One region of the Lactobacillus sp. ESL0791 genome, then DNA from elsewhere that is predicted to be linked to it. Evidence: riboswitches for the same ligand, from Rfam matches in the RefSeq annotation. Region 1 holds a riboswitch; the other holds the start of a gene.

Region 1 (16,036 bases):
CTTGCCGCCAGATGGCAATATGGCAGATCACCCCAATGCTCCAGGCTCAGGCAGCTATGACATGATTACACTTGCGCCGGGAATCTTTAACGCTTCGCTGTGGAATGTGCTGCGGCAGAATGTTTTAGACCGTGCGGACAAGATTGATGTCTGGTATTCAGCACCGGTTGAACACATTTTGCAGACTGCAGACGGCATGGTTGTTGGCGCGCAAATCAAAAAAGATGGCGTTTTGGTCAATATTCATGCTAAAAATGGTATCGTCTTGGCTACCGGCGGGATTGAAAACAATCCGCAAATGGTTCAAGACTACATTGGCTCATATAAATTGGTGCCACTAGGTGGTTTGTATAATAAGGGTAAAGGAATTGACTTAGCACACGAAGTTGGTGCCGATATGTGGCACATGTCGATGTATGCCGCTGGCGGGATGCAGCAGGCCTTCGCCTTCTGGGAGCCTGATATGGAACGCGCACCATTTTACATGGGCAACCCAACTTTCTATACTGGCAGTATTTTTACGGTTGGCGATGACGGCACACGTTACTTTAAGGAAGACCAGCTGGCACGCGAAGGCTATGTGGAAAATCATGGTTCTTGGTATAAGCCGCTTAATCCGATTAAGCCGTACTTTGTTTTTGATCAAACAAAATATGATGAAATTAGTAAAATCACAACTTTCCCTGATAATAAGGCGCTAAACCATGTTATTAAGGCTGATTCAATTCCAGAATTAGCAGAAAAGATGTCTGTCCCTGCCGAAAAATTACAGTCGACGATTGATGAATTTAACTTCTTCGCTAAGAATAAGCATGACTATGCCTTCCACCGCGCACCGGAAACTTTGCGGGAGTTTGCGGAAGCTGGTCCTTACTATGCAGCTCTGTTGGTGCAGACGATCGGCTGGTCGGAAGCAGGCCCAAGAAGAAATGCACATGCAGAAATTCTCACGCCTGATAAGAAACCAATTCCACATTTGTATGGTGCTGGTGAGTTGGGCAGCAACATGTCAAACCTGTATCAAGGGGGCTCTGACTTGGCTGACTGCTTGATTTTCGGTAAAATCGCTGGTGAAAATGCGGCCAAAGTTAAAAATGATGCGGTTGGGCAAACGGCAACTTCTGCTAAGACCAAAGTTTCATTAGCCTCTGATATTAAGACAGAAGATTTTGCAACTGGTGAAAACCAGTATATTGGCAAATCAAGCACCGGTATGGGTGATGAAATCGTTGTGCGAATAACCGTTGATGACCAGAAGAGTTTAACGAAGGTTGAAGTTTTGAAACAGACCGAATCTGATGATTATGGTTTGAAGGCAATTAAGGAATTGCCCGACGAAATGGTTGCGCAGAATACATATGACGTTGATGCCATTTCAGGTGCTTCCAACACAAGCCGCGGCTTGAAAGATGCGGTTAAAAATGCACTGGATAAGATAAAGTAAAAAATTTTCATTACGAAAGGAACGCTAAAACGAGTTTTTAGCGTTCTTTTTTCTTCTATTTTTCTTTGTTTTGTGAATTTTATCTCTTTTTAAATAATTAATTAAGATCTTAGACACATACTGCAATTTTATGAATGTTTGTAATAGTATGAACGTATATATTTATTTGGATGATAGAAATGAGGTTTTGTAAAATGACTAATAAATATCAAAAGTTACTGACACCCTTAACTTTCCAGAGAAGCGGGGTAACGATTCCTGCTAGAACAGCCTTGTCGCCGATGCTGTCGCTTTATGGAGAAAAAGATGGGACCGTTGGTCAAACAGCATTAAATTATTTTGGAACTAGGTCAAAAGCACAAGGCTTATTGATAACGGGTGCTTCTTATGTTTCGGAATATGGTTTTTATGATAACGAATTGGGCCTGAACGATGATAAATTTCTTCCAGGGCTGACTAAATTAGCGCAAATAATGAAAAAAGACGGCAATAAAGCGATTGTTCAACTTCATCATGCTGGTAAGCAAGCCTCAGGTACTGCGGCTAAATACGGCTTTGTTCAAGTACCAAGCAAATTACCGACGACAGACTCTGATGGGGTTCCTACAAAGGAAATGAGCGAAGAAGATATTGAAAATGTTATCAATGACTTTGCATCTGCGACCAAGCGGGTTATTAAAGCTGGCTTTGATGGTGTTGAGATTCATGGTGCTAATTGGTATTTGTTACATGAATTTTTCTCACCGCTTTATAATCAGCGGACTGATAATTGGGGTGGCAGTCTTGAGAAGCGGATGCGCTTTCCATTAGCTGTTGTCAAAGCCGTCAAAAAAGCTGCTGAAATTAAGCCTGATTTTATTATTGGCTTTAGAATGACTCCCGAAGAAAATATGCCGAGTCGGATGACTGCAAATTTGGCCACGACTAAGGGCTATTCTGTGGAAGATGGTTTGAAATTGGCAAATAAGCTTGCTGATTTGGGGATCGACTACATCCATTATTCACTTTTTAGTAAGTATGATGTTGGTCCTGAAGGCAGCTCGCAAAGCTATGGTCAAATGCTTAAAGAGGCTGTTGGCGATCGTGTGACAACTATTATTTCTTCAGGCGTTCATACTGCTGATGATGCATTAGATGCTTTAAATCACGGCGACATTATTGCAATCGGGCGGGAATCACTGGTTGAACCTGAATTTACTGAAAAAATTAAAACGGGCAATGTCGAGCAAATTCGAACAGAAATTACACGCGAATCAGCACAGAGTCTGGCTTTCCCTGATGCGTTGGTAGACCTGCTTTTAATGAAAGATACACCGTTTTTAGTTGAGGGACGTGAAAACTTAACGGTGTTAAAGGATAATAAAACAGAAGAAAAACCTGTTGAGCCTGCTACTGATACAACTAGTGGTGCTTCCAATTAAAACGAATTTACTATTTGAGTTTATATAATTGTGTAAAATTCCTAATCTTGAAAAATTAGGGATTTTCTTTTGCAGTAAATTGCTAATTTTTGCACAAATGATAAATTTTTGTTAAGTGAAAGAAAGCGTTTAATATATTGAAGACTAAGATTATATAATATGATCAGTAATCAGAATATAAGTAATCGTGATTAAGTCACTGATTGTGAAAGATGAGGTAAGTGATGATTGTAAATTCGAAAATTGACTATGATGCAAGTTATGACGTTGTTGTGCTTGGTTTTGGCGGTGCCGGCGCAACTGCCGCGCGTTTTGCTGCTGATAATGGTGCCAAGGTTTTAATGGTTGATTCCGCACCGGAAGGTCATGAGGGTGGAAATACCAGGTATTCAGCCCAATTAATCGGTAGCGGCGATGATTTTGCCGAGATGAAAAAATATTATCAAAAATTGACGGCACCGATGACACTTGATGAAGAGATGGTTGATACTTTTGTTAATGGGATGGTTAACATGCGTGATTATGTGCAAAAGTATCTTGGCGTAAAGCCGTGTAGCCTGCGGGAATATTTACCACAAATGCAGAGTGGATATTGGGAATATCCAGAATATGATGGTGTTAAGTCTTATGATTTTACCACTGTTCATAAGGGACTATTTGATGCTGCCTTGTGGCAAAACCTCAAACAGCAGGTGGTTGATCGACAGGATAAAATTGCGGTTTTATATAATACACCTGCTAAGGAATTGATTCAGGATGTTACTTCTAAGGCAATTGTCGGTGTTGTCATTGAGCGTGACCATGAACTGCTCAAGATTGAAGCTAGGAATGGTGTGGTGCTTGCTACTGGTGGTTTTGAAAATAATCAACAGATGATTGAAGACTATTTAGGAGCTAAGAAACTTGCGCCAGTAGGCACTATGTATAATAAGGGTGCTGGAGTCAAGATGGCTCAAGAAGTTGGCGCCGATATGTGGCACATGCATAATTTTGAATCTGTTGGTTTGTTTCATGGAATGGCTTTTGCTGTTGAAGATGGTAAACGCGGTCGACTACTAGTTGGACCGCAAAATGTTGTTGCTTCAAATGGCAGCTCGTTTGTGATTGGTGATGATGGAACCAGGTACTTTAATGAGGCTGAGGAAAATCGTCACGGTCATATTAAGAACCACGGTCAGTGGAAGGTGCCGATGAACCAGGAACATCCGTATCTGATTTTTGATGAGGTAAAGAAAAAGGAACTTGATAGCGATGAGCTCATCGGTCAATATGCTCCTTATACAGAAAATATTATTAAAGCTGATTCCGTTGAAGAATTGGCTGGTAAGATTAAGGTTGATCCGGCCGTTTTACGGGAAACCTTCGATACCTTTAATCAGGCAGCCGCTGCCAAGAATGATGCTGAATTTCATCGTGATCCAACAACGCTCAGAGCGTTTGTTGCTGGCCCAATTTATGCAGTAAAAATGGAGCAAGGAATGCTTAATACTCAAGGTGGTCCGAGAAGAAATGCGCAAGCTGAAGTTTTGGATGTTAAAGGGCAAGCAATTCCGCACCTGTATTCTGCTGGTGAACTTGGTGGCATTTGCGCTAACCAGTACCAAGGCGGTGGCAACTTGGCCGAGTGCTTGATCTTCGGTAAAATTGCTGGTGAAAATGCAGCTAAAGTTAAGAATGATCAGGTTACAGTTGATGCAGAGACAGCGGTTAAACCACAAGTTTCCTTAGCTTCAGATATCAAAAAAGACAATTTTGCAACTGGTAAGAATCAGTATATTGGTAAGTCAAATACTGGGATGGGCGACGAGATTGTTGTCCGAGTAACTGTTGACGATCAGAAAAATTTGCAAAACGTCGAGGTTTTGAAACAAGCCGAATCCGATGATTACGGTTTGAAAGCCATTAAGGAATTACCTGATGAAATGGTTGCCAAGAATACGTACGATGTTGACGCGGTTTCGGGTGCGTCCAGCACAACGCGTGGGTTGAAAGATGCAGTTAAAGATGCACTAGATAAGATAAAATAAGTAATAGTTTAGAATAAGATAGCATGCTAAAAAGCCCGCAGCAGATGATTGCTGAGGGCCTTTAGTGTAGAAGAAAGGTTAAATAAAGTACTTCATGACGAAGGGAATAAATTCTTTGATAGTGGGGTTAATACTATTTTTTAAAAACGACAGGCCATAAACATAAGGATATTCATTTGGATATTCTAATGGGATGACTTTAAAATCAGGTGAATCTTTAACGCTGGCTAAATCCACCATCATAGCAATGCCGAGGTTGCCTTTGACAAAGGTGTGGCACAGCAATACCGAATCAGAATATAGGTAATGAGCGTTGGGACATTCTTCCTTAATCAGCTGTTGGAGCTTGAATTGTCGCGGCGGGCAGATATTGGCATTAAAGAAAATCATTGTCTCATTTTCTAAGTCGGAAATCTTTAGGGATTTGCGGTCAGCAAGTCGATTATCATTAGGCACAATACAGGCAAATTGCCCTTTAATCAGCGGAATGAAGTTAATATTTTGTGAATTGATAATATCCTGCATTGAGAAAATAATATCGCATTGCTGGCTTAATAAATGTTGTTTTAAAACATTGTGATCAAAATTTTCCAAATATAGGCGGGAAGTGGGGTGCAGCCTATTAAATTGGTTAATTAATTCGGGAAATTTTTTGATTTCGTAGTAGGTACTGGTGTAGCCGATTGCTAAGGCTGAAAATTCTTTTTCTTCCGCTGTTCGCGCACTTTCAATTGTTGAATCTAATTTGACGAGAATTGACTGGACGTTGTCATGTAAAATTTTACCGCCATCCGTCAGCTCTACAGTGCGCTTGCTGCGGTTAAATAATTTAAAGCCTAGATCTTGTTCTAATTTATTGATGGCGTGAGTTACTGCCGGCTGGGTTAAATTAACATTTTTGGCAGTTTGTGAAAAATTCAACGTCTCTGCAAGATTAAGAAACAGTCTTAAGTATTCAGTATTCATAGCTTTTCTCCATTATTAATAAAGCTTTTTTATTAATAATAATACAGTTTCATTTCACTGTTTGCAATTTACGTGATATTTTTAACATATAATAAAAATAGACAAGGAGAATATTATAATGGAAAAATTGAAATCAGGTACATATAAAGTTACTGCAGCAGGTTATGAAAATAATACAACAAATTTGCAGGTTGAGATTGCCGATAATCAAATCAAAAAAATTACGACAAATAAGGAGATAGTTCCTAATAGTCTTGAGGATGCAGTGTTTTCACAAATCCCCCAAAAGATAATTTCAGAACAGTCTTTGGCTATAGATGTCTTAACCGGCGCTTCTTATTCAAGCAAGGGATTGATTGATGCGGTTGCGGATGTTATTAAGCAGGCTGGCGGTGATCCTAAGGAATTTAAGTATGGTGAAACCAACAGTTCAGCAAATACTGCAGAAACTGAACCAGCAAAAGCAGAAGAAGTTGAATATAAAAAATGGTGCAGTAAACCAGCTAAGATCGATCGGCAGATGGAGACAGATTTCTTAATTCTGGGAGCCGGAATTTCTGGGTTAGCAGCAGCCGTTCAGGCTGGTGAGCTTGGAATGAAGACAACGGTGGTTGAGAAGAACAGTTTTGTTGCTGGCAATGGCGGCGGCGTTGAAGGTATCTTCGGCATAAATACCGACATGCAAAAGGCCGTAGGGATTCATGCTGAAAAAGAAGAAATCATTGCTCGGGAACAGGAACTAGGCCAATATCGTGCTGATGGTTCTTTCTGGGTTGATTTGGTCAACAACTCTGCCGAGAATATCAATTGGCTGTTAAAACAGGGGGTTCAGCTGACCAAAGTTGATGATTACCACGGTACTTGTGCCTTCCCGACCTTTCACTGGTTTAAGGGCGGCTTTGCTTCGGAAGGTTATGTTCCTTATATGAAAAAACGGGCAGATGAGCTTGGCATTAATTTTGTTTTGAATTCTAGTGCCATTGGAATTATTTATGATGGTACAAAGGTAACCGGTGCCTATATCCGTGATGCTGATGGAACGATTACTCAGATAAATGCCAAAGCAACGCTGCTGGCTACTGGTGGTGTTGGTCATAACGCAGAATTGATCAGAAAACAGGGCTGGCAGACAGAGAACCTGCATTATTGTTCAATGCCAAGCAATACAGGTGACGGCTATATGATGGCGATGTCGCTGGGGGCAAAGGATATGCTTCTGGAATCGGCAGAATTTATGATGAATTATATTCAGGCGTTGCCGCACGAAGGGGTTCATTTGTATATCGATCCGATTAACGGCTTCATGTCGCTGCCTTCAGGTGGACCAGTTGTGTTTGTTAATCAAGATGGTGTCCGCCTGGTAAACGAGAATGTTAAGAAGTACAATCTGCTTTACCAACGGATGGCCATCAAGTCGACTAAGGTTACTTATGAGGTATTTAACCAAAAGATTTACGACATGATAACTAAAGGAATAGACGGTGCCGACAAGATTTTGGCCGAAGCCGTTAAAACAAACGATGGCAACTCGCTGTTCAAGGCAGATAAGATTGAGGACCTGGCTAAGACTGTTGGTCTGCCGGTCGCTGCTTTTACCGATACGATTAAGAAGTATAATTCGTATGCTGCTAATGGTAAGGATGAAGAATTCAACAAGGAAAAAGAGATGTTGGTAGCTTTAGATGAGGGTCCGTTCTATATTGCCCGGCTGGATCCGTCTAACCTGATTGGTGTCGGCGGGGTTGGCTCAAACCGTAATTTTGAAGTCATTCGGGAAGACTTTGCGAAAATTCCAGGTCTTTATGTATCGGGGATGGACAGCACGATGCAGTACCGTAATGTCTATACGATAACCTTGGGAGGCTCTGCGTGTGCGCATAACGTGAATTCGGGCCGGCACGCGGCAATGAATGCCCAGAAATATATTGCAGAACTTTAAAAAGTTGCCAGTAACTATTCTCACTAAAAAAGCCCGCAGCAGATGATTGCTGACGGACTTTTTATGTGGGAAAGATAATGAATAAACTAGTTTATTCCACTATGATTTTTCTTTTAATTTTGCTTGATGTACGCAACAGCATTCTTTGCAGAATTTCTGCCGGAATAAAAGGCATATCCTACACATGTACCTGGCATGTTCGGACCATAAGTGTCGCCTGTTAAACCGGAAGCATCATTGCCAGCTGCGTAAAGACCGGAAATTGCTTGACCATGATTGTCAAGAACTTCATTTTTAGTTGAGATATGAAGCCCACCCATTGTACAGAAGGCACCAACATTTAATTCAAATCCGTAAAATGGGCCTTTTTCTACTTTTACTAGGTATTGGGGATCTTTTCCAAAATCACCGTCAACGCCTACTGCGCAGAAATTATTATATTGCTCGATTGTTTGCTTAAATTTGTCCTCTGGAATGTGCATTTTGCTTGCAAGTTCACTTAATGAATCGGCTTTAAAAATATAAGGTTTATTTTCTTTTACTGCATCATTTAATTCATCTTGTAATTTGGTTAATTTTTCTCCGCGTCTGACGTAAACGCCAAGTCCCATAAAGTTACCTTTGTTAATCATTCTGTCGATGACAGCTTGGTCTAAGATGCTGTAAACCTTGTTTTGCGTATACAATGCATTCCCTGCATAGGAAAAGTTGTAGACAACTTCTTCATTTACAAATCGTTCGCCATTTTCATTTACCCACAGTAATGGTTGCTGACCTGCCGCAGTTTCCATGTGTGAAGCCATATACTTGAAAGATGGCTCATCTGGATCTTTTAAGTATCCACCGAAAAGCATTGCCATTCCGGTACTATATTTCTGGGCACCAACGTTCCAAGCCATTCGTAATCCGTCGCCTGTACCTTTTCCACAGCTGACAGGGATTAAGCGCGAGGTATCATAACTAGTTAGTTCTTCCATCATATCAGAATTATTTAGGTATCCACCTGTTGCTAAAATAACTGCTTTTGTTGCAATTGTTTGGGTTTCTTTTGTGGCCTGATTTTCTATTTGAATAGCAGTTATTTTTCCATTATCGTCTTTTCTCAATTCTGTTGCAGCAGTTGATTTGAGCACTTCAACACCTAATTTTTCGGCTTGCGGCAATAATGCCTTATGAATAACTGCATCCCCCATACCTTCATAAATGTGCCAGGTTGCTTCACCAGCCCCCATTGCTTGTACGCCCTCATACTTAACACCTTGGTCTTTCAGCCATTTAACAGTGTTGGCACTATCATCAACATATTTACGCCAAATTCTTGAATCTGCTTTGTACTTTGAATATTCAACTTCTTCGTTTAAAACATCGGTTCCAGATACTTTGATTCCCTGTTCTTTTTGCAAATATGAGTCAACGGCAAAAAGACCTTCAGTATAATTAGTACTACCACCGGTTGAGCGGCCTTTTTCTAATAATAAAACTTTTGCCCCGTTTTGTGCGGCTTCCAGAGCAGCAGATACTCCAGCGGCTCCAGTGCCGGCAACTACGATATCATATGCATTATATTTTGTTAGTGTCATAAAAATTACCTCCATTGATCACTTATTCACTATTGATTATAATAAATGTTAACGATAATTTGGACACTGAATTTTTTGGGTAGACGAACTTCTAGTTCGGGTAAAGAAAGATAAAAAATGAATATTGAATATTTAAAAACTTTCCTACAAGTTGTGCAATTTGGCAGCTTTGAGAAAGTTGCAAAAATAAATTATCAATCTCAACGAGCAATTTCGAAGCAAATTACACATTTGGAAAATGAACTTGGAATAAAATTGTTTGATCGCAGTAGTAATAAAATCTTTTTGACACCACAAGGTAGAGTTTTCTGTTCGTCGGCTCAGGATATTGTCAATACTTTTAATGATGCAATCGCAGATTTGCACTATTTAGATGATAAAGAAGAAAAAATCTTGCGGGTAGGATATTTTTCAGCATTTGAGGGAAAAATTGTTCAAAAATCGCTTTATTCATTAATGAATGCCGAACCACAACTGAATATTGTAATACATGAAGAAAGTAATGAACGCCTAATGCAGAATGTGATTAATGGCAACTTGGATATTGTGTTTTCTATTAATTATGGCAAAACTTGTGTATCAGCAAACTCTAATTTAAGTGATAAGGTGGTTTATTGCGATCATATGGTTATGGGAATTAGCAAACTCAATCCATTAAGCCGACAAGATGTGTTGATGCCTGAGATGCTAAAAGATATACCGATTATTTATTATTGTCCAGAAAATTCAACTTTTTTATTAGAGTGCTTTCTTGCTAGTTTAGTCACAATTCCTGATCATCAAGAAATTAAACGTGTCTCTAGTACCGAACAAATGCACATGCTTGTGGCTTTAAATAAGGCAATTGCTTTCTATCCTTCTGGATTGATTAGCAGGGATGAAATGGCTATGGATTCCGAAGTGAAGTACTGTGAATTTTGTGATAATGATTCTCAGCGTTATGAAGTTGTGGCAGTTTATAAGAAAGACAATAAAAAAATGCTAAAGGAATTAATTGGCATACTTAATAAAACATAATGCTCGGTTAGAAAACCTAACTTTTCTGCTCCACTTAGATTATAAACGCGGCATCACTGGATCCTATGCATTTTTAATTTCGTTATTGACACATGATTCTTTGAGTATTATTATGTCTTTAATTGAATACGATTTCTTCGGGGCAGGGTGTAAATCCCTACCGACGGTAACAATTTTCTAATTGGAGTCCGTGACCCGCTTGCAAGCGGTGGATCTAGTGCAAGTCTAGAACCGACAGTTAAAGTCTGGATGGGAGAAGAAAAGAAATAAAAATTGATTTTTGACTCATGTCGCTAATCTTGGTTGTTTTAACTTTGATTGTTTGACTCGGACAAATCTATTTGGTTAATTATTTAGCGCCTCGCTTCTCAGCGAGGCGTTTTTTTGTGTATAGGAGTGATAATTGCAGTGCAAGAAAAAGATTTTATGCAAATTGCGGCGAATGAGGCACTTAAGGCACAGGGGATGACATGGACTAATCCGCTAGTTGGCGCAGTAATCGTTAAAAACAATCGGGTTTTGGCGACAGGTTACCATCACCAATATGGTCATGAACACGCTGAGGTTAATGCCTTGAGTCATTTGCCGCAGCCAGAGTTAGCCCAGGGCGCGACTTTATACGTTACGCTTGAGCCCTGTTGCCATTTTGGCAAGCAGCCGCCGTGCACCCAGCGCATAGTGGCTTCTGGGATTAAGAAAGTAGTGGTTGGCCAAGTTGATCCCCACAAAATTGTAGCGGGCAAAGGCTTGCATTATTTAGAGGATCATGGCGTAGCAACGGAAGTGATTGGTGGCACCGATTATTTGAATCCTGCCTATAACTTTTTCTACCGTAACGGGCGCCCTTGGGTAACTTTGAAATATGCGATGTCGCTTGATGGCAAGATTAATTGCGCGGGCAATGAGCGGACCTTGTTAACGGGACCGGAAGCGCAGTTTGATGCGCAAAAGCTGCGCTGCTGTCAGCATGCGATTTTAATTGGTGCCCGTACGCTCAGAATTGATGATCCTGAATTGACCGTGCGCATTAAAAATTTAGCTATCCCACCGATCCGCATAGTTGTGACCCATGATGTGCAGAAGATTAATTGGCAGAGCCGCTTATTTTCTGAGCCAGGTGAGATTTGGCTGCTGAGTGAAACCGATGCTACAACATCATTACCGAAGAATGTTCATGTTTTTGTGAAAAAGCAGTGGACGCCGCAAGCAATTTTGCAGCTTTTAGCTAGCAAAGACTTACAAGCACTATTAGTTGAAGGCGGCAGCAATCTGCAGGCACAATTTGTCCAAAGCAAGTTAGCGGATGAAGTAGTGACTTATCTTGCCCCGCAGATCTTGGGCGGAACCGCTTTGCCAGCCGTTAAAGGCCCGGGCTTAAATGAAAAGCTGCAGTATGAACTGGTTGATGTCAGGCGCTTAGGCAATGATGTGCGCTTGAAAGCGAGGAGAAAATAATTGTTTACAGGAATAATTCAGGGAACAGGAAAAATAACTAATTTAGCAGTAACGCAAAATCATGCGCTGCTAGAAATTAATTCAAAGAAAATGGCGCAAAAGAATCTACCACTGGGTTCCAGTATCGCCGTCAACGGTATTTGTTTAACGGTAACCAAGTGGAGCGGTGAAAATTTTACTGTTGATGTCATGCCGGAAACTATGCGGCGCACTAATTTAGGTAGTTTAGCCAAGGGGGCAACGGTTAACTTAGAACCTTCGGTGACACTCGGAAGCACGTTAGATGGCCATCTGGTTGCGGGTCATATCGATACAACAGCCGAGCTGATTAAACGTACAGAAACGGAAAATTCAATTGAATTGCGCTTTCGCGTTCCCCATAAGTATGAACCGTACATTGTAGAAAAGGGTTCGATTGCGATTGATGGTATTAGTCTGACCGTGACAATGGCCGAAAATGATGTTTTTGGCGTTAGCTTAATCCCGTTTACGATTGCTAATACGACCTTGGCCCATTACCAAATTGGCGACCATGCTAATATCGAAACCGATATGATTGGCAAATATGTAGTTAAACAGTGTCAAGCTTGGAACTTGGCCGTAAAGTAGTTTTAGAGGAAAAATACAAAATGGAAGACCAATTAAACGAAAAAATGCAAGCAATTTTAGAGCACATGAGACAAGGCGGGCTGGTAATTGTGGCTGATTCACCGCAGCGTGAATCGGAGGGCGACATGATCGGCTTAGCTGAAAAAGTTACCCCAGAAGCGGTTAACACAATGATCTCCAAAGCTCGGGGCCTTTTGTGTGTGCCGATGAGTAAAGAATATGCGGACCGGTTGCAGTTAAAGCCAATCCGCACGGGTTCAAATGATACCTTTGGCACGGCCTTTACTTTGAGTGTCGATGTTACAACTACGACAACGGGGATTTCGGCTTTTGATCGGGCCAAAACAATTAAGAAATTGGCCGACCCCAACAGTCAGTGGGATGACTTTTATCACCCCGGCCATGTTTTCCCGCTGGTTGCTAAAGAGGGCGGCGTGTTGGAACGGACAGGTCATACCGAAGCTGCTTTGGATCTAGCGCGCTTAGCTGGCGTTGCCCCCGTTGGCTTTATTTGCGAATGCATCAAAAAAGATGGCACGATGGCCCGGCGCAAGGACTTGAAAGCTTTAGCCGAAGGGATGGAGATTCCGTATTTGACGATTGAAGAATTGATTGAGTACCGCAAGCGGCAAGAAAATAAAGATTTGCAACTTGAAGCAATTCCGCAAGTTGATTTTCCAACTAAATATGGTCATTTTCAGTTAGAAGGCTTTGTTGATCGCAAGCATTCGGACAAGCAACCAACTTTGTTGATTAGCAGAGGTGAAATTAAAAAGGATGCCCCGTTATTGCTACGGCTGCACAGTGAATGTTTGACCGGTGATACTTTTGGTTCAAAGCGCTGTGATTGTGGTGCCCAGCTTGCAAGTGCTTTGCAAAAAATTGAAGCGGAAGGTTCCGGTGCGGTTTTGTACCTGCGCCAAGAAGGACGCGGTATTGGTCTAGAAAATAAATTGCGGGCATATAAATTGCAAGATGAAGGCATGAATACGGTTGAAGCTAACCAGCATTTAGGTTTACCGGTTGACGCGCGCAAGTACAATATTGCAGCAGAAATCTTGCGGCAGAAAGGTGTTACCACGGTGCGCTTGATGACCAACAATCCTGATAAAGTTAAGCAACTGGAAAGTTATGGCATTAAGGTGAGCGAGCGGATTCCATTAGAGGTTGGCCTAACAAAAGAAAATAAGAACTATTTGACAACCAAAAAGCACGAAATGAATCATATTTTAACTGAGGTGAATTAACGATGAAAGAAATTAATGGAATTATTAATGGTCAGGGCAAAAAAATTGGCATTGTGGTTGCGGAATTTAACGATGTAGTTACCAGTAAGCTGTTAAACGGTGCGGTTACGCAGCTAAAAAAATCTGGAGTTGCTGAAGATGATATCACGGTTGCTCATGTTCCTGGCGCCTTGGAAATTGCCCGGACAATTAACCGGATGGCCGAAACGGGGAAGTTTGACGGCTTGATTGCTTTAGGTGCAGTTATTCGCGGCGAAACATCACACTTTACTTATGTCTGTCAAGGCACAACAAGAGAACTTGCTGCCGCTTCAGCCCAAGGCAAAGTTCCAGTAATGTTTGGCGTGCTGACGACCGAAACGGTGGCCCAAGCAACGGATCGTGCCGGTGGCAAATCCGGCAATAAAGGCGCTGAGTGTGCAACCGATATTTTGGAAATCTTAAGCGTAGAAGAGCAAATTAAGCAATTGTAAAAATCATAATTGCAGCACAGTTTGCAGGATTGGTAATTAGGATATCTGATTTATTTGCTTATATGTTTATTTTTCCTTAAAACGATTGTCTTTCTGGGAAATCGGTGTAATATTCAAGTTAAGTAAACTTTTTATATATGAGGAGGATAATAACATGAAGCAGAAAAATATTTTATCATTAATTGCAGCAGCTGCGCTTTCCTTAAGCGGGATTGCCGGTGTGGTAGCATTGCAAATACAACCAGTTCAGGCAGCAGCCGAAACGAAGACCGCTGCTGGCAAATATGGGCTAATCAAGCGCTATGTTTTACCAAAAAGCATTCGTGGCACCTGGTACAATCAGAATGCTGCACTCTCACCAATGAAAATTAGTACAAGTACGGTAACTTCAACGCGCAGTAAGGTTAAATATGCACACGTTTATGTTGTTGGCAAGGTACCAGGCACTGGCAAGTATCCGTGGCAAATGACTGGCAAATTGGACAAGCATTATACACACGCGATGCGGGCAGAAAAGCCACGCATGATGAATGGTTTCAAATGGATGGTGATTGGTCCGGTGGATGACAATGCGCATAACATGGGCATGGCCTATACTAGACATGCTGAAACAATTGATGGACAAAAGCTTCAGGTTTTGTTTGAAGCAAATTATTCTGGCAAAGTTTTCGCACAATATTTCACAACTAAAGAGCTTGCTGAAAAATACGGCAGTGAAAATTTTGCTGACATGACCTACTCCAAAGCCTTTGTGGGCACACAGATCACGCAAAACAAACCAGAGAAATAAGTTTTTTGCGACAGTCGATAGAAATCGTTAGGAGTAAATAGCTGCTTCGGTTATAATAACATTTGGAAAAAAGATAATAATTTTTATAGGAGAACAAACAATAATGAAGCGTAAAAAACTGATTACATTGCTTGGAGCTGCAGCTATTTCATTGAGTGCTGCTGTGGTCGGGGCTGCAATAAAGCAACCGACACCGGCACAGGCGGCAAGTAACAAGAAAAGTGTTAAGGATAAATCCTTCACTTTTGCTAAAACATGGCGCACGAAGTGGTATAGCACTTATTACTTAACACCTAGCCCAATGGAAATATACAAGACAGGCTTAAAATCACCGTGGACAGGTGAAAACGTAAAAACGGTGATGGGCGTTGTCCCAAAAACTGCTAAAACAATGGTCGTGACACCGAAGAAGATGCACGGTGATGATTGGCTCATTTTGACCCCAGCTGGTGCTAGGAATAATGCCGACACGCACGCGCTGACCTCAAAGCTTGAAAAACTTAACGGCAAGAAGCACCGGGTGATTTTTGAAGCTAACCCGGATAACGGCAAGGTGATTAACCAATTCTTTAAATCAGAAAAACTGGCTAAGAAGTATGGCAATCATCACTTCAAAGATATGACTTACAGCGAAATTAGCCCAAGATAAAAGAGTGTAATAAGCTTGGCAAACAATTTGTGAAATCATTTGTTTTTGCCTAAAGTCTTAGTGTAAATATTATGTATAAAAAAGCGTTAGACATCTCTAGCGCTTTTTTTGCTTGCATATTTTTATTGGATTTAGATAAATGATGATTGCATTTTTTAAATGTAACCTGTTTCACGAAAAGTAAAAAAAATCTTTTGTAGTGCTTTAATTTAATCAGTTGAAAAATCATTTCTAATTTGCAGGTTTGAGTATAATATTAAATCTGTGTTCGAACACAAATAAAGAATTAAATAAGCAAAATGAATTAAAAACACAAAATGAAAGGATGTTGACAGTGAAAAGAGATTTTATTGATACTAATACATACTCTAAAGATGAAATTCAGTTCTTAATTGATTTAGGAATTCAGATTAAAAATG
Region 2 (16,036 bases), 710 kb from region 1:
CACCGTTTAAAATAATTGAGAAAAGAGGAGTTAAAGTTGGTCTTATTGGCTGCACAACGCAGTATGTTCCCAATTGGGAAAGCAAGGAAAAGCTTGCTGGCCTGAAGTTTGTTTCTGCGTATGAACAGGTGAAAGCAGTTGCCCAAAAATTGCGGTCGCAGGTTGATGTGTTGGCAGTTGTTTATCATGGCGGCTTTGAAAGTGACCCAGCAACGGGAAGAGCGACACAGCCGCATAATGGTGAAAATGAAGCATATCGTATTTTAAAAGAGGTACCTGGAATTGATATGTTGCTCACTGGTCACCAGCATCAACGGATAAGTTTGGTGGATAAAGGAACAGCGATTGTACAGTCCGGATACCGTGGTGAAACGGTTGCTGAAGTGGTTTTAGACATAGATGATAAAACTAAAAAAATTTCAGCGATGACAACGCGGTTAATAGACACCCGAGAAGTTAATCCCGATTCTGAAGTTTTGCATGCTTGTAAAGACCTAGAATGGGAAACACAAGTCTGGCTCGACCGGCCAATTGCTATCTTAGATAAGCCTGCCAAAATTAAGAATGCGACTGCGGCACGCCTCCACGGGTCGCCCTTTATTAATCTGCTTCAGCAGATGCAGCTTTATTTTACCAAGGCAGACATTTCGGCAACGGCGTTAATGAGTGAAACAGCGCATGGCTTTGACAAGCAAGTTACGATGCGCGATCTGATCCTCAATTACCCGTACTCCAATCAGCTATGCTGTGTAAGAGTCACGGGTAGGGAACTGCGGCACGTTATTGAGCACAGTCTGGCGTTTTTAACAAAAGATCAAGCCGGTAAAGTAGCTTTTGCGGATAAGTACATTCGGCCGCACTCGCTTCTGTTTAACTTTGATCTATTTTATCCGATTAATTACCAAGCGAATATTTCACGGCCGGTCGGCCGCCGCTTAACTTCTTTAACTTTTCACGGTGAAGAGATTGTCGCTGACCAGGTATATCACTTAGCGGTTAATAATTACCGGGCAATGGGCGGTGGCTTTTATCCTGAATACAGCAAGGACAAGATAGAATTTACGCTTGATAAAGACTACATTCAGATGTTTCAGGAATATTTGACCTCCGGTCTGGTTAATGTTGATGATGTCAGCAATTATCACTTTTATTAAAAAACTGCTCTGAGAAAGTTTTCTCAAAGCAGTTTTTTAAATTTACTTAAGTTTACTGTATTTGCTTTTATCTTTAACTGCGTGTGCGGTAATTGTCGGAATGATTATCGCAAATAATAAACCGAAAATAGCACCGATAATTAAGGCCTCAACAACGCTGAAGACGTTGTGGGTTAACGGAGCAGCAATAAAGCCGATAATCAGCATATAGACGATGCTCCAACAAATAGTTACAAGATAGCGCCCCATGGCAATTCCCTCTTTCATATGAAGCATTCTAACAAAGTCTGGTCTTTTTTTCAAACTAAAAACAGCTGGTTTGCTATACTTATTACAGAAAGGCGGTTATGAAATGAAAGTTGCTGCAATTCAAAATATCAGTTCTTTTTCATTGCTAGAAAGTCCAACTAAGGTTAAAGATTTATTGGTTACGGCCAAACAGCTGGGTTATGAAGCTGTTGGCTTGACTGATATCAATGTGACCTACGGTTTGGTTAATTTTTTTGAGCTGTCCAAAGAAGTGGGAATCAAACCGCTGCTAGGAATGCAGGTACGTGTTAACGGTTTGGTTGACAGCACTAATCAGTATGATCTGATTGTTCTTGCAAAAAATAATGCCGGTTACCACAATATTTTACGTTTATCCAGTGCAATTAACTTACTAACGGAGAATGGCGAAAAGCAAAAAGTGTTAACGTTGGACGAACTGACCAAGTATTTAGGTGACCTGGTCATGATTACGTCTGCTAATTCACACAGTGAGTTGTTAGCTCTGCAAGAGCAAAACGAGGAACTGTGCAATGATTTTATTAGAAAACTAAAGGAATTGCTGCCGTCGTCTAGTTCCTTCTACCTCGGGGTTTATGCCTCTAAGCAGCAGCAAAATTATCTTGACTATATTCAAGCTTTGGCTAAGCAGTTCGACTTACCATTAGTTGCCGTTGAAGATACACAGTATTTAAAGCCGCAGGAGCAGTTTTTGCGTCGCACCTTATTGGCAATCAAAGCTGGGACTAAGCTGGAAGATACGATTGAACTAGCCAAACAAAAGGGTTCACATTTTTTGAATTCGGCAACGGAAGTTAATGAACGCTACCATAATTTGGGATTAGATTCAGCGGTCACAAACACGTGGAAAATTGCCGCGGAGTGCAATGCCGAAGTTGTCTTTCAAGCACCGGTTCTGCCCAAATATCGTCAAGATGAGTTTCCGTCATCAAAAGAATATCTTACCTACTTAACCAACAAGGGCTTGACTGAGCGTTTTGCCGGTCGAGCAGTTCCTGAAAAATATCAAAAGCAGCTGGATTATGAATTGGGTGTAATCGACCAAATGGGCTTTGACGATTACTTTTTAATTGTTTGGGATGTCATCAATTACTGTCACCGGGTAGGAATTACTACCGGACCGGGGCGAGGGTCCGCCTGCGGCTCGCTTGTTTCTTACGCCTTGCGAATTACTGAAGTCGATCCTTTGAAGTATCATCTGCTGTTTGAGCGTTTTTTGAACCCCGCGAGGCACGAAATGCCCGATATTGATCTGGATATTCCGGATAATCGACGTGATGATGTCATCAAGTACATGTACCAGAAATATGGCATGGATCATGCCGCACAAATTTTAACCTTTGGCACGTTGGCCGCTAAACAGGCCTTGCGCGACACCGGTCGGGTTTTTGGACTGCCAGTTGTTGAATTGAATAAGTGGGCCAATGCTGTTCCTTTTTCTAAAACTAAAATCAGCCTAAATGATGCCTATAAAGATTCGCGGGAAATGCGCATCTTGGTTGGTGCAAGTGAGCAAAATAAGTTGTTGTTTCAAACGGCGCGCGGATTAGAGGGCCTGCCACGGCATTATTCGATCCATGCCGCGGGACTGGTGATCAGTGATAATTCAATTGCGGAGATTTCCGGTCTGCAGTCAGGTCAATTAGGAATTCCCGTGACCCAGCAAACCAAGAAGTATGTTGAAGCACTTGGATTATTGAAAATTGATTTTTTGGGTTTGCGCAACTTGACGATTTTGGGTGATACACTAACAGCAATCAGAAAACAAGGAATAAATATTGATCCAAATAAAATTCCTTTGGATGATCCGAAAACTTTAGCATTGTTTCAAGCAGGCGATACCGAAGCGGTCTTTCAGTTTGAGTCTGCCGGAATAAGACGAGTTTTAAAATCGCTTCACCCGGACAACTTTGAAGACTTGGTGGCGGTTAATGCGCTCTACCGGCCAGGCCCAATGCAAAATATTGATTCGTTTGTCGCGCGTAAACGCGGCAAAGAACCGGTGACTTATCCCGACCCCAGCTTGAAAACCATTCTTGCTCCCACTTACGGAATTCTGGTTTACCAAGAGCAGGTAATGCAAACGGCCCAGGTTTTGGCTGGCTTTTCTTTAGGCGAGGCCGATATATTGCGGCGGGCAATGTCCAAGAAAAAGCAGGATGTGATTGATCAGGAAAGGGATAAGTTTATTGCAGGCACGGTCAAGAAGGGGCACCCGCGCGCCGTGGGTGAACGTGTTTATAACTATATTGAGCAGTTTGCTAATTACGGTTTTAATCGGTCCCACGCTGTTGCCTACACCGAAATTGCCTTTTGGCTGGCTTATTTAAAAGTTCATTTTCCGGCCGAATTTTATACGGCAATGCTTAATTCAACCGGCTCAAATAAGGTAAAAGCTCAAGGATATATTATGCGGGCACAAGCGGCCAATGTGCGAATTTTAGCACCGGACATCAATAAAAGTGCGTATGATTTCACCGTCAATAATAAAAAAATCTTGGTCGGCTTGCGGGCAATTAAGGGTTTGCGGAATGACTTCTTGCACGAAATTGTGGCACTAAAAAAGCCGATTAAGTCGCTGCTTGATTTTTTAAGAAAAATTAATCCAAAATATTTGCAGACTGACGCAATCAAGTTGCTGATTATGGCTGGTTGCTTTGATCAGATTGACAACAACCGCAATAAATTGCTGTTAAACTGTCAGGATTTAGTTGAAAATGTTAAATTAACGGGCCAAAACATTTCTTTGTCAGAAAGCTTAGGCGGCGTACCAATAAAGGAAGCCGAAGCACCGACCCCGTCGGCTAAGGCGGAAATGGAAGAGCAAGTTTTAGGCTTTGCCACAACTGCTAACCCGCTGATTGCTGTCCAAAAGTACGCGAAAAAATTTGCTGCTAAACCGCTTAATCAATTCGAAATTGGAGATTCTGGCATTAGTGTGGGCAAGTTGATGAGTCTGAAGCTGGTTAGGACAAAAAAAGGGACGACAATGGCGTTTACAAGTTTTGCAGATTCAACCAGTAAAGAGGAAATTGTCATTTTCCCAGCGGTTTATGATAAGGTACATAGCTTTTTAAAAGAAGGCAATATTTACTTAATTGGATTAAAAGCCGGTAGTGATCGCTTTGATAATAGTAAAAAGCAATATATTATGACCAATTTACGTGAAGTAAATTTTAAGAATAAGGAAGGATAAATTAATAAAAAAGGCTTTGATGGATTGTTACCGTTATCATTCAAAATGCCTGTAAAATCAAAAAATTAAGTTAGTTTTTTTAACAATTTGCGCGCAAAAAATGTTAAAATCTAAATGATGTGAGAAGATACACAAATAATCTTAATGAGGTGAGTTAATGAAACGGATTGGTGTTTTAACTAGTGGCGGCGATGCCCCAGGCATGAACGCAGCAATTAGGGCTGTGACGAAGACGGCTATTCACCACGGCTTGGGTGTTGTGGGCATTCGTTATGGTTTTGCCGGATTAGTTACGGGAGACTTTGTTCCGCTTACGGCTGAAGATGTTGATCATAAAATAAATTTGGGTGGCACTTTTCTTTACAGTGCCCGTTATCCTGAATTTGCACAAAAAGAAGTGCAGGAAAAGGCTGTGGCTGAGCTTAAAAAGAATGATATTGATGCTATTATTGTAATTGGCGGCGATGGTTCTTATCATGGTGCTTTGGCGCTGACACGGCTTGGTATTAATTCAATTGGTTTGCCGGGGACGATCGATAATGATATTCCATACACGGAGTATACGATTGGTTATGATTCCGCTTGTACGACCGCGATGGATGCAATTGATCGAATTCGTGATACTGCTAGCAGTCATCACCGTGTATTCGTTGTTAATGTTATGGGCCGTGAATGCGGCGACATTGCAATTCGTGTCGGTTTAGCTACTGGTGCAGATGCGATTGTCATTCCTGAGCATTCTTACGATATTAAAGAAATTGCTAAAACTTTGAAGCGTAACTTTGCTAATGGTAAGGATAATGGTATCGTAATACTGGCAGAGGGTGTAATGGATGCTGCTGATTTTAGAACTGAACTTTTAAAATATGGCGACTTTGATGCCCGTGCAAATGTTCTTGGTCACATGCAGCGCGGCGGTTCGCCGACTGTTGTGGATCGTGTAAATGCAACCAAGATGGGACATTATGCAGTGGACTTACTCCTTGACGGTAAAGGCGGTTTAGCTGTCGGTGTGGAAAACGGTAAGCTTACAACGCATGATATTTTGGATCTTTTTGATGAGAAGCATCACAGTGATTTTTCGCTGTTGGATATAAATGAAGAAATGACTAAATAAGTTGGTCAAACTTCGGAGAGGATTTTTTTAGATAATGAAAAAGACAAAGATTGTTAGTACCTTAGGGCCCGCTTCAAATGATATTGAAACGATTACTGCTTTAGCAAAGGCTGGTGCAAATGTATTTCGGTTTAATTTTTCACATGGTGATCACGCAGAACATCTCTCACGGATGAAGATGGTTCGGCAAGTTGAAAAAGAAACTGGTCTAGTATTAGGGATTGACCTCGATACCAAGGGTGCTGAAATCAGAACCACTGATCAAGAAGGCGGCAAGTTCACAATCAACACAGGAGACGAGATCCGCGTTTCAATGGATGATTCTAAGGCAGGCAACAAGAATAAGATTCATGTTACCTATCCTGGCTTGTTTGACGATACACGTATTGGTGGTCATGTGTTAATTGATGATGGTTTGGTTGACTTACTAATTAAAGCAAAAGATGATGCCAACAAAGAATTGGTTTGTGAAGCACAGAACACTGGAATCATTGGCTCAAAGAAGGGTGTAAATGCCCCTGGTGTTGAGATTCGCCTTCCGGGAATTACTGAAAAAGATACAGATGATATTAAATTTGGCTTAAAGCACGGAATTAACTTCATTACCGCCTCATTTGCCCGTAAAGCGCAAGATATCTTAGATATCCGTAAATTGTGTGAAGATGCTGGTTGCGACTATGTTAAAATTTATCCAAAAATTGAATCACAAGAAGGAATCGACAACGCTGACGAAATTTTGCAGGTTTCTGATGGGTTAATGGTCGCTCGTGGTGACATGGGTGTAGAAATTCCGTTTATTGATGTTCCGTTTGTTCAAAAGGATTTGATCAAGCGGGCAAATGCTTTGGGTAAACCAGTAATTACTGCTACGCAGATGCTTGACTCAATGCAGGAGAATCCGCGTCCAACCCGTGCCGAGGTTTCCGATGTTGCCAATGCTGTTCTCGATGGTACTGACGCAACGATGCTTTCGGGTGAATCAGCTAATGGACTTTATCCAGTTAAGGCCGTTCAGGCAATGGCTGAAATTGATGAAAGAACAGAGCAAGAGCTGCTGAAGCGCAACACGCTGGCACTGCAAAGATTTGAAGAATATAAGGGCTCAAATGTTACCGAAGCAATTGGGGAGTCTGTTGTTCGAACTGCTCAAGAATTGGGTGTGAAGACAATTATCACCGCAACTAACTCTGGCTATACGGCAAGAATGATTTCTAAATATCGTCCTAATGCTGACATTTTAGCTTTGACTTTTGATGAAAAAGTGCAACATTCTCTTGGCATTACTTGGGGAGTTCAACCGATGCTAACGGAAAAGCCGGACTCAACTGATGATATGTTTGATTTGGCAGCTAAGGTTGCCAAAGAAAATGGTTACGTTAAAGATGGAGACCTAGTAATTGTCGTTGCTGGTGTTCCGGTTGGCGATTCAGGTACAACTAATCTGATGAAGCTGCAAATCATTGGGAATAAGCTTGCACAAGGCTTAGGTGTCGGCAATGGTTCTGTTATCGGCAAGACTGTTGTTGCAAACAGTGCTGAAGAGGCTAACAGCAAGATTAAAGAAGGCGACATTTTAGTTTCTAGAATAACCGATCCTGATTACATGCCTGCAATCAAGAAGGCTTCCGGGTTAGTTGTTGAGGCTTCTGGTTTGACTTCACATGCAGCTGTTGTTGGCTTGTCACTTGGAATTCCGGTTGTTGTTGGTGTTACTGATGCAACTGAAAAGATTGCCAGTGGTATTACGATTACCGTTGACGCGCGTCGCGGTGCAATTTACCAAGGTGAAGTAGCCAATCTTTAATTTTAATAAATAAAATTTGCAATTTAAAATAGTCAGTTTAAGTGCTGGCTATTTTATTTTTGGTAATTTTCTCTTATACTAAAGAAGACAGAATATGTAAAATAGGAGAAAAGATGCTGGGAACAGTTGAAAAAGGAAAAGTAATTGACCAAAATGAACATTCTTATTTTGTTCAGATAGATGGGGTTACTTATGAATTAAAAAAGCAGGAAATCACGCAGGAAGAAGTTCCGCAAATCGGTGCTCAAGTCGAGGGTTTTATTTATGAGGACCAACAGCATAAGCGAGAATTAACCCAATTTTGGCCGTTTGCACAGCAAGATCAATATGGCTGGGGTAAAGTGACAGATGTCAAAGCTAATTTAGGGGTGTTTGTTGATATTGGCCTCACTAATAAGGATATTGTTGTTTCGCTTGATGATTTGCCCTTTGCGATGGAAAAATGGCCGCGAAAGGATGATCAGCTGCTAGTGCGAATTGAAACTGACGAACGTGACCGAATTTGGGCAAAATTAGCGGATGAAAATATTTTTGACCAGCTGGCAAGTAGTTTTCCCGATGACATGAAAAATAAAGATACTTTCGTCACCGTATATGCCAGCCGCGACATCGGAGCATTTGTTATCACTAAGGACTATTACCTGGGTTTTATTCATGAATCACAAATGGCGCGGCCGCTACGCCTGGGAGAGCAGTTAAAAGCGCGGGTAGTCGGCATTAGTCAGTATGGCCGGTTGAATCTGAGCAGTCTGCCGCGGGCGTTTGAGGAAATTGATGATGATGCCCAAATGATTTTGATGAGTCTGCGCCGCAAGCAGAATAAAACCTTACCGTTTTATGACAAGTCAGACGCACAGGAAATCAAAAATTACTTTGGTGTTTCTAAGTCTGCCTTTAAACGTGCGTTGGGACATTTGCTCAAGGACAAGTATATTAGCGAAGATAAAATTGCGGGCACGATTACGTTAGTTAAAGATCCTGATGAAAATGAATAAGTTAGAGGAACAAATTGAAGATTATCTTCGTTTCAGTCAAGTAGAACGCGGCCTTAGCCAAAATACGATTACCGCTTACCGGCAGGATCTAGAAGAATTTTTCGCTTTTTTAAAAAAAGAGGGGCTGACCTCTTGGCCGACCAAGGCAACTGATATTGATGCCTTTTTGGCGGAACAACGCGATTTAAATAAAGCCACTAGTTCGCTTAGCCGGATGATTTCAAGCTTACGCAAATTTTACCAGTGGCTGGCTCGGCAAAACATTCAGAAATTAAATCCAATGCTTGAAATTGATCCCCCCAAAAAGGAGCACCGCTTGCCCGTTGCGCTTAGTCAAGACGAGATTAATTGCTTGCTCGAACAGCCAGATACTAACAAAAAGCTGGGGCTGCGAGACCGGGCACTGCTCGAAACGATGTATGCGACCGGAATCAGGGTTAGCGAAGCGATTAATTTAAAGCTTAAAGATTTACATGAAGATCTGCGATTAGTAAAAGTTTTGGGTAAAGGCTCTAAAGAACGCTTAATTCCGATTAGTGATGTTGCCTTGTCATGGATCAGCAGCTACGAAGAAAAAGTCCGCCAACCTTTGCTGCTTAAAAGCGGTAAAAATAGTGAGTTTGTTTTTCTCAACAGCCGTGGCGGTGCCCTAACAAGACAGGCAGTTTGGCAGATTATTAAGCGTTACTGCAAATTGGCGGGTATTGAAAAGGACGTGACGCCGCATACCCTGCGCCACACTTTTGCCACACATTTACTGGAAAACGGTGCTGATTTACGGGTTGTTCAAGAAATTTTGGGTCATTCTGATATCAGTACAACCCAGATTTATACTAATTTGTCCCAAAAACATATTTTGCAGGTATATAAAAAGGCACATCCGCGTGCCTAGGTGAAATGATGCTAACTGAATGTAAAAATGATCGAGAAAAAACGGCAATGGGATTATTATCGTATTTGCCGGATTTTAAAAATTTAACAAATCTGAAGGATGAAATAAAGTTGAACCGGGAAAGTCCGGAATTTCAGCTTTATCTTTATAGTAATGAGAAAGGTAATTGTGTGGGGGTAATTGGCACCCAAGATAACGACCGTTTTATTGTGATTCGTTATATTTCGATGGCGCCGGGTTACCGCAATGATGCGGCGAAAGCGGCAGCAGTTCGGGAGTTAGCGAGTGATTACCCTAAGAAAAAAGTGACGGCAGTTCCAGAATACACATACTTACTGCGCTTTATTAAAAAAGATGAGTACTAGTTTAACTTTAGAGCTGCCAAATTTTGAAGGGCCGCTTGATTTGCTTTTGCATTTAATCAAGTCGCAAAAAATTGACATTTATGATATTCCGATTGCCCAGATTACGGAACAATATTTGGATTATTTGGACCAGATGCAGCGGCTTAATTTACAGGTAGCCGGAGAATATTTTGTGATGTCGTCAACCCTGCTGCGAATTAAGTCGCAGTATTTACTGCCGCAAAATGATTTTATTGATGCCGACGAGCAAGCAGAAGATCCGCGGGAGGAATTGGTCCAGCAGCTTGTGCAGTATTCCGTCTTCAAAAAGATTTCGGTTTATTTTAAAAAGCGTAACCAGGAAGTACCTATTAGTGTTTCCAAGGAAATGAGTGTTCCGACAGGAAAAAAAGTGCAGCCGCTGCCGCTGGGGCAAATTACGCCAACTGAACTAGCGAATACATTTATTGTCGTCATGCAGCGGCTAAAACTGCGTCAGCCTGAAGTTGCCGCAATTGACGTTGCGGCAACACCGGTTAAGCAAATGTGTGCGTATCTGGAAGAACAAGTAAAAGGGAAACAAAGTGTGAGTTTTTTTAAGTGTGCGGAAAAATTTAAGACGGTAGGCAATTTTATCGGTTTATTTTTAGCGATGTTAGAATTGTGTAAAAATAATAAAATTCGGGTAACTCAGGCGCGAGAATTTGGCGATTTGATTTTGAAGGGAATTGAGCCCAATGGCAACTAAAATGGCAGAATTAGAGGCTTTGCTATACGTTGCCGGTGATAATGGAATCGATACGGCAAGTTTATGCAGCCTTTTGCAGATTAGCCAGGCGGCGCTGCGGGAATTAACCAAAAATTTAGCGGAGAAATTGACAAGTAATAATGATGCTGGCCTGCAGCTGCTGCATATTAATGATCATTATCAGCTTGCAACCAGTCCTAAGGTAAGCAAGGTGATTGAAAGTTATTTTCAAAAGGACCTGACCAAAAATTTGAGTCAGTCAGCTTTAGAAATTTTAGCGATCATTGCCTACAAGCAGCCCATTACCCGGGTTGAAATTGATGAAATCCGCGGCGTTAATTCTTCAGGTGCGCTTCAGACGCTTGTGTGGCGCGGATTAGTAGAGATTAACGGTAAAAAGGAAGCACCTGGGCACCCCAATTTATATGTGACAACAAATTATTTTCTGCAATATTTTGGTTATCATAGTTTAGCAGATTTACCGCTCATTGAAGATTTTGAAGATGACAGTTTTGATGCCGAGGGTGAAGTAGATCTCTTTGCCGCAAAGGGCCAGGCTGATAAAAATCTTGGACAGTTAGAAAAAGGAGAAAAGTAATGGCGTTAGAACGTTTGCAAAAGGTGATTGCGGAAGCAGGAATTGCTTCGCGGCGCAAGGCAGAAAAGATGATTGTAGCCGGACGTGTCCGTGTAGATGGTCAGGTTATTACAAAATTGGGGACCAAAGTAGATTCTTTCAGTAATATTACGGTTGATGATGAACCGATTGAACGCGCGAGTCTGCACACTTTTTTATTTTATAAGCCCCGCGGCGTTGTTTCAACGGCAAGTGATGATAAGGGTCGGAAAACGGTCGTTGACTATTTTGCAGATATTCCTTACCGTTTATATCCGATTGGCCGCCTTGACTACGACACTTCAGGCTTATTGTTAATGACAAATGACGGTGAACTGGCTAATTTGCTGATGCACCCTAAGAACAAGGTAGCAAAGGTCTATGTTGCTAAAATCAGTGGTCATCTGCTGCCGGAAGAAATAAACAAATTAACTCATGGTGTTGAAATTGATCACTATAAAACCGCACCGGCCAAGGTTAAGATTATCCGCTCGGATAAGGCCAAAAATACCCAAATCGTTCAGCTAACGATTCATGAGGGCCATTATCACCAAGTAAAAGAAATGTTTAAGGCGGTTAATCACCGCGTTGAAAAATTGGCACGTGAGCGTTACTCCTTTTTGGATCTGCATTCACTTACATCTGGTCAATACCGTGAATTATCACATGCAGAGGTTGACAGATTGAAACAAGTAGATTAACATTATAGCTGTTAATTGAATATTAAGTTTGTTGTCTTCATGGCAGGGTGTAAATCCCGACCGGTGGTGCAAGTCCACGACCCACGCAAGTGGTGGAAGTCTTTTGAGATACCGATAGTAAGAGTCTAGATGAAAGAAGACAGACTAACTAAAAGAAAAGACAATACTTACTTTTTATCAGTCTGTTGCTGGAGCAACAGACTGATTTATTTTGGAGGTAAGTTTATTTTGACTGAAAATAAAAAGCATTCACTAAAGTTAGCTAATATCATTGCCTATGCGTTGCTTGGTGCGTTGGCCTTTGTAATAATGTTATTTGAAATTCCGCTGCCAATTACCAGCTTCTTGAAATTTGATTTTTCTGACGTAATCATTGCAATCGGGACTTTTCTCTTTGGCGCCGGGCCTGGTGCCTTTATTGCCCTTATTCGGATGGCGCTGCACTTGATTTATCACGGCTTTGCTTTACCAAGTATTGTTGGTCAAGTTGCTGCATTTTTGGCTTCAATTTCGTTTGCTTTTCCATTTTATTTTATGACCAAGAATATCAAGAAAGATGCGACTACTGCTAAGAAGCACTTATACCCACTTCTGGGAATAATCATCGGAATTTTGGCAATGACCGTTGTGCTGGCAACTCTAAATGCTTTAGTTTTAACGCCAATGTACGCTGTAACTTCGATTCCTAATGCGCCGGCAATTCACAGCTATCCTGGCTTACTAAACTTTACAGAAAAAGTTTACTTAGCTAAGTTGCTGCACATCCCGTCAATGGGAACTTATATCTTTAGTTTTATTGTACCGTTTAACCTTGTTAAAGGGGCAATCAATGGCGTTGTCGTTTATATCCTATTCGAGACGGTTTTGAAAAGCATCAAACCATTTGTTGAAAAACACTTTTAAAAATAAAAATACAATATAATTAGCTGTAGCAGGTGATGGATAAAAAATCTGCTGCAGTTTTTTTGTGGCCTTTTTAAATTCTAAACAGATGAAGATACCTAAAATCCTGACTGTTAAAAAATAAGTAACACTTTTTCTGTGTAATCATTTATTTAAATATGCTAAAATGAAGCGAAGTGGAGATGGAGGTATTGAAAAGTTGAACCAAAAGCATGAAGGGCCGTATCAACATTATAAGCGGCCGCTTGAGTCTAGAGTATCCAAAAATAAATCTAATTCTTCTCATCATTGGGGAATAAAGATTGCTTTTTTAATAATCATTCTTGTAGCACTTATTCCGGTCGTTCATCATTTTGCGGCTGAAGGAAAGAAAGCTGGACAGGTTGCAGAGCCACAGATTGCTAAAAAAGCTAAGTCGAAAAACAAATTGGCTACCCATTCAAAAAAGATCGCCGGCAAAAAAACTAAGGCTGCACAGGTTGCCAAGTCAAATAAGAAGACCAGCAAAAAGGCTTCAAAGCGTAAAGCTTACTATGTGGTTCAATCCGGCGATACGATGATTGGAATTGCTGCAAAATTTCATATGACCGTCAATGAATTGGCTCAACTGAATAATATTGATGCTTCATCTCAGGTTAACGCCGGTGAGACACTCAAGTTAAAATAATTTTTAGAAAAGGAGTAGGGGAATGATAGGCCCCCTTTTTTAATGTAATGCAAGTAGCAATTGATGGTCCTGCTTCAGCAGGGAAAAGTACGGTCGCAAAGATTATTGCGCAAAAATTATCTTTTATTTATATTGACACGGGGGCAATGTATCGTGCATGTACCTTAATCGCACGTGATACTCATTTGGATTATGGCGATGAGCCGGGGATTTTACAGGCACTTGATAGCAATGAGATCACCTTTAGAACGGTTGCTGGTCAACAAGATATTTTTATCGGCAGCAAAAATGTCTCCCAAGAAATTCGGCTGCCGGAAATTTCCGCTAATGTCTCACAGGTCTCGGCGTTAGCAGGTGTACGGCAAAAAATGGTTAATCTGCAGAGAAAAATGGCTGGTCAAGTTAGCGTGGTCATGGATGGCCGGGATATTGGGACAACGGTTTTACCTCATGCTGAGGTAAAGATTTTTTTGGTTGCCTCCGCTCATTCACGTGCAAAAAGGCGTTTTCTTGATCTTCAGCAGCGCGGAATCAAGTCGGATAAAACGGTTGAACAGATTGAACAGGATATCGCCGAACGGGATTACAAAGATTCACACCGGGAAGTTTCGCCGTTGAAAAAAGCAGCAGATGCAGTGGAAATTGACACAACGAACATGACAATTTCGCAGGTAGTGGAAGAAATTTTGGCAGAAATAAAAAAAAGTCAAAAAAAACTATAAAAAAGATGTGAAAACAGTAGAAAAAAATCCAACTTTCATTTAAAATTAGAATATGATATTGGGAGGTAAATATGTCAGAAAACAGTAATCAATTTTTAGATGCATTGAAAGAAATGCAAGGGGTTGAGGTCGGAGACATTGTCGACGTTGAAGTATTAGACGTTGAAGATGGTCAAATTGATGTCGGTGTTGTTAATGCCGGTGTTGAAGGTATTATTCCACGTCGTGAATATACTCAGGATCGCAACGCTGATTTACGTGAGCTTGTTAAGCCTGGCGACAAGTTTAAAGCTTTGGTATTGAAAAAGGCTGGCGGTGACAAGGAAAATGGTGAATTTTTCTTCTCCGTAACGCGCTTAAAGGAAAGAGAAGCTTATGATGAGCTTCAAAAGGACTTTGAAGCAGGCAATACCATTGAAGGTAAAGTAACCTCATCAGTTCGTGGTGGTTTACTAGTAGATGTTGGGACAAGAGGATTTTTACCGGCTTCGTTAATTTCTAACCGCTATGTTTCAGATCTTAAACCTTATATTGGCAAAACAATGAAACTTAAGATTACTGAAATTGATCCTAGCAAGAATAGGTTAATTCTTTCACACAAGGATTTAATTGAAGAGGAACGCGAAGAAGCCTTTGATAAGGTTGCATCACAATTAGTTGTTGGTGATGTGATTCAAGGCAAGGTTTCTCGTTTAACCAATTTTGGTGCTTTCGTTGATGTTGGTGGCGTTGATGGTTTGGTTCACATTTCAGAAATCTCATACAAGCACATCGATAAACCAGGTGATGTTTTGAAACCTGGTCAAGATGTTAAGGTTAAGGTAATTGGAATTGATGATGAACGTAACCGCATCTCACTTTCAATCAAGCAAACTGAGCCATCCCCATTTGAGCAGGCTACCTCTGATTTGCACGAAGGCGACATTTTTGAAGGCGAAGTCAAGTCACTGACTAACTTTGGTGCTTTCGTTGAAGTAGCAGATGGTATTCAAGGCTTGGTTCATGTATCTGAAATTTCATATAAGCATGTTGATAAGCCGAGTGATGTTTTGAAGGTGGGACAAACCGTTAAGGTTAAGGTCTTGAACATTGATCCGGGTGATAAACGGATCTCGTTGTCAATGAAGGCTGCTGAACCAAATAATTCAGATAACGAAGGCTCTCGTCCTCATCGTTCACGTAATAATCGCAACTCAGTTAATAGCAAATATATGAATAACGATGATAATGGTTTTGCATTAGGTGATCTTATTGGTGATCAATTAAAAGATCGTCAGTAATTTATAAAAAGGCCGACTCTGTCGGTCTTTTTTTATTTTTAAAGGAGGCTGAAAAATGGTGTTGCCAGTGGTAGCAATTGTTGGCCGTCCCAATGTCGGTAAATCAACACTTTTCAACCGGATTATTAATAAGCGTTTGGCAATTGTCGAGGATAAACCGGGTGTGACCCGCGACCGCAATTATGCACAGGCACAGTGGCTGGGACACAAGTTTGCCTTAATTGACACGGGAGGAATTACTTGGGAAAACGGTAAAATTGAAGATGAAATTCGGGCGCAGGCAGAAATTGCGATTGATGAAGCAGACGTGATTGTGGCATTGGTCAGTGCTGTTAGCCACTTGACGGATTTAGATGAGCGGATAGCGCAATTGCTCTACCGAACCAAAAAGCCGGTGATCTTGGCCGTTAACAAGGCCGATAATCCCGAGCAACGGTCCGACATCTATGATTTTTACAGTTTAGGCTTGGGGGACCCAATTCCTGTTTCCAGTGTTCACGGAACGGGTATCGGTGATTTGCTTGACAAAATAGTCAGTAAATTTCCTAAGGATCTGGACGCAGATAATAGTAAGGAAATTTCTTTTAGTGTTATCGGCCGGCCTAACGT

Evidence for each region. A riboswitch is a leader RNA that binds a small molecule or an ion and turns the genes downstream of it on or off. The one in region 1 is predicted to bind FMN.
Region 2: linked by a shared signal. The riboswitch ahead of PT285_RS05595 (ECF transporter S component) and the one ahead of ribD (bifunctional diaminohydroxyphosphoribosylaminopyrimidine deaminase/5-amino-6-(5-phosphoribosylamino)uracil reductase RibD) in region 1 are both predicted to bind FMN.

What each region holds. Positions count from the first base shown of each region.
Region 1 is NZ_JAQTHU010000001.1:391,335-407,370, forward strand. It holds gene PT285_RS01940 (FAD-binding protein) at 1-1,444, shown strand, start outside; gene PT285_RS01945 (NADH-dependent oxidoreductase) at 1,639-2,865, shown strand; gene PT285_RS01950 (FAD-binding protein) at 3,090-4,892, shown strand; gene PT285_RS01955 (LysR family transcriptional regulator) at 4,971-5,858, opposite strand; gene PT285_RS01960 (FAD-dependent oxidoreductase) at 5,977-7,797, shown strand; gene PT285_RS01965 (FAD-dependent oxidoreductase) at 7,911-9,377, opposite strand; gene PT285_RS01970 (LysR family transcriptional regulator) at 9,495-10,394, shown strand; FMN riboswitch at 10,524-10,659, shown strand; gene ribD (bifunctional diaminohydroxyphosphoribosylaminopyrimidine deaminase/5-amino-6-(5-phosphoribosylamino)uracil reductase RibD) at 10,803-11,849, shown strand; gene PT285_RS01980 (riboflavin synthase) at 11,850-12,458, shown strand; gene ribA (GTP cyclohydrolase II) at 12,479-13,705, shown strand; gene ribH (6,7-dimethyl-8-ribityllumazine synthase) at 13,708-14,178, shown strand; gene PT285_RS01995 (hypothetical protein) at 14,333-14,968, shown strand; gene PT285_RS02000 (hypothetical protein) at 15,072-15,617, shown strand; gene ptcA (putrescine carbamoyltransferase) at 15,952-16,036, shown strand, end outside.
Region 2 is NZ_JAQTHU010000001.1:1,105,931-1,121,966, forward strand. It holds gene PT285_RS05540 (bifunctional UDP-sugar hydrolase/5'-nucleotidase) at 1-1,154, shown strand, start outside; gene PT285_RS05545 (DUF2929 family protein) at 1,197-1,403, opposite strand; gene PT285_RS05550 (DNA polymerase III subunit alpha) at 1,507-4,638, shown strand; gene pfkA (6-phosphofructokinase) at 4,796-5,755, shown strand; gene pyk (pyruvate kinase) at 5,790-7,559, shown strand; gene PT285_RS05565 (S1 RNA-binding domain-containing protein) at 7,673-8,554, shown strand; gene xerD (site-specific tyrosine recombinase XerD) at 8,547-9,446, shown strand; gene PT285_RS05575 (reductase) at 9,455-9,811, shown strand; gene PT285_RS05580 (ScpA family protein) at 9,801-10,538, shown strand; gene scpB (SMC-Scp complex subunit ScpB) at 10,528-11,136, shown strand; gene PT285_RS05590 (pseudouridine synthase) at 11,136-11,855, shown strand; FMN riboswitch at 11,885-12,000, shown strand; gene PT285_RS05595 (ECF transporter S component) at 12,084-12,758, shown strand; gene PT285_RS05600 (LysM peptidoglycan-binding domain-containing protein) at 12,958-13,425, shown strand; gene cmk ((d)CMP kinase) at 13,473-14,147, shown strand; gene rpsA (30S ribosomal protein S1) at 14,219-15,427, shown strand; gene der (ribosome biogenesis GTPase Der) at 15,483-16,036, shown strand, end outside.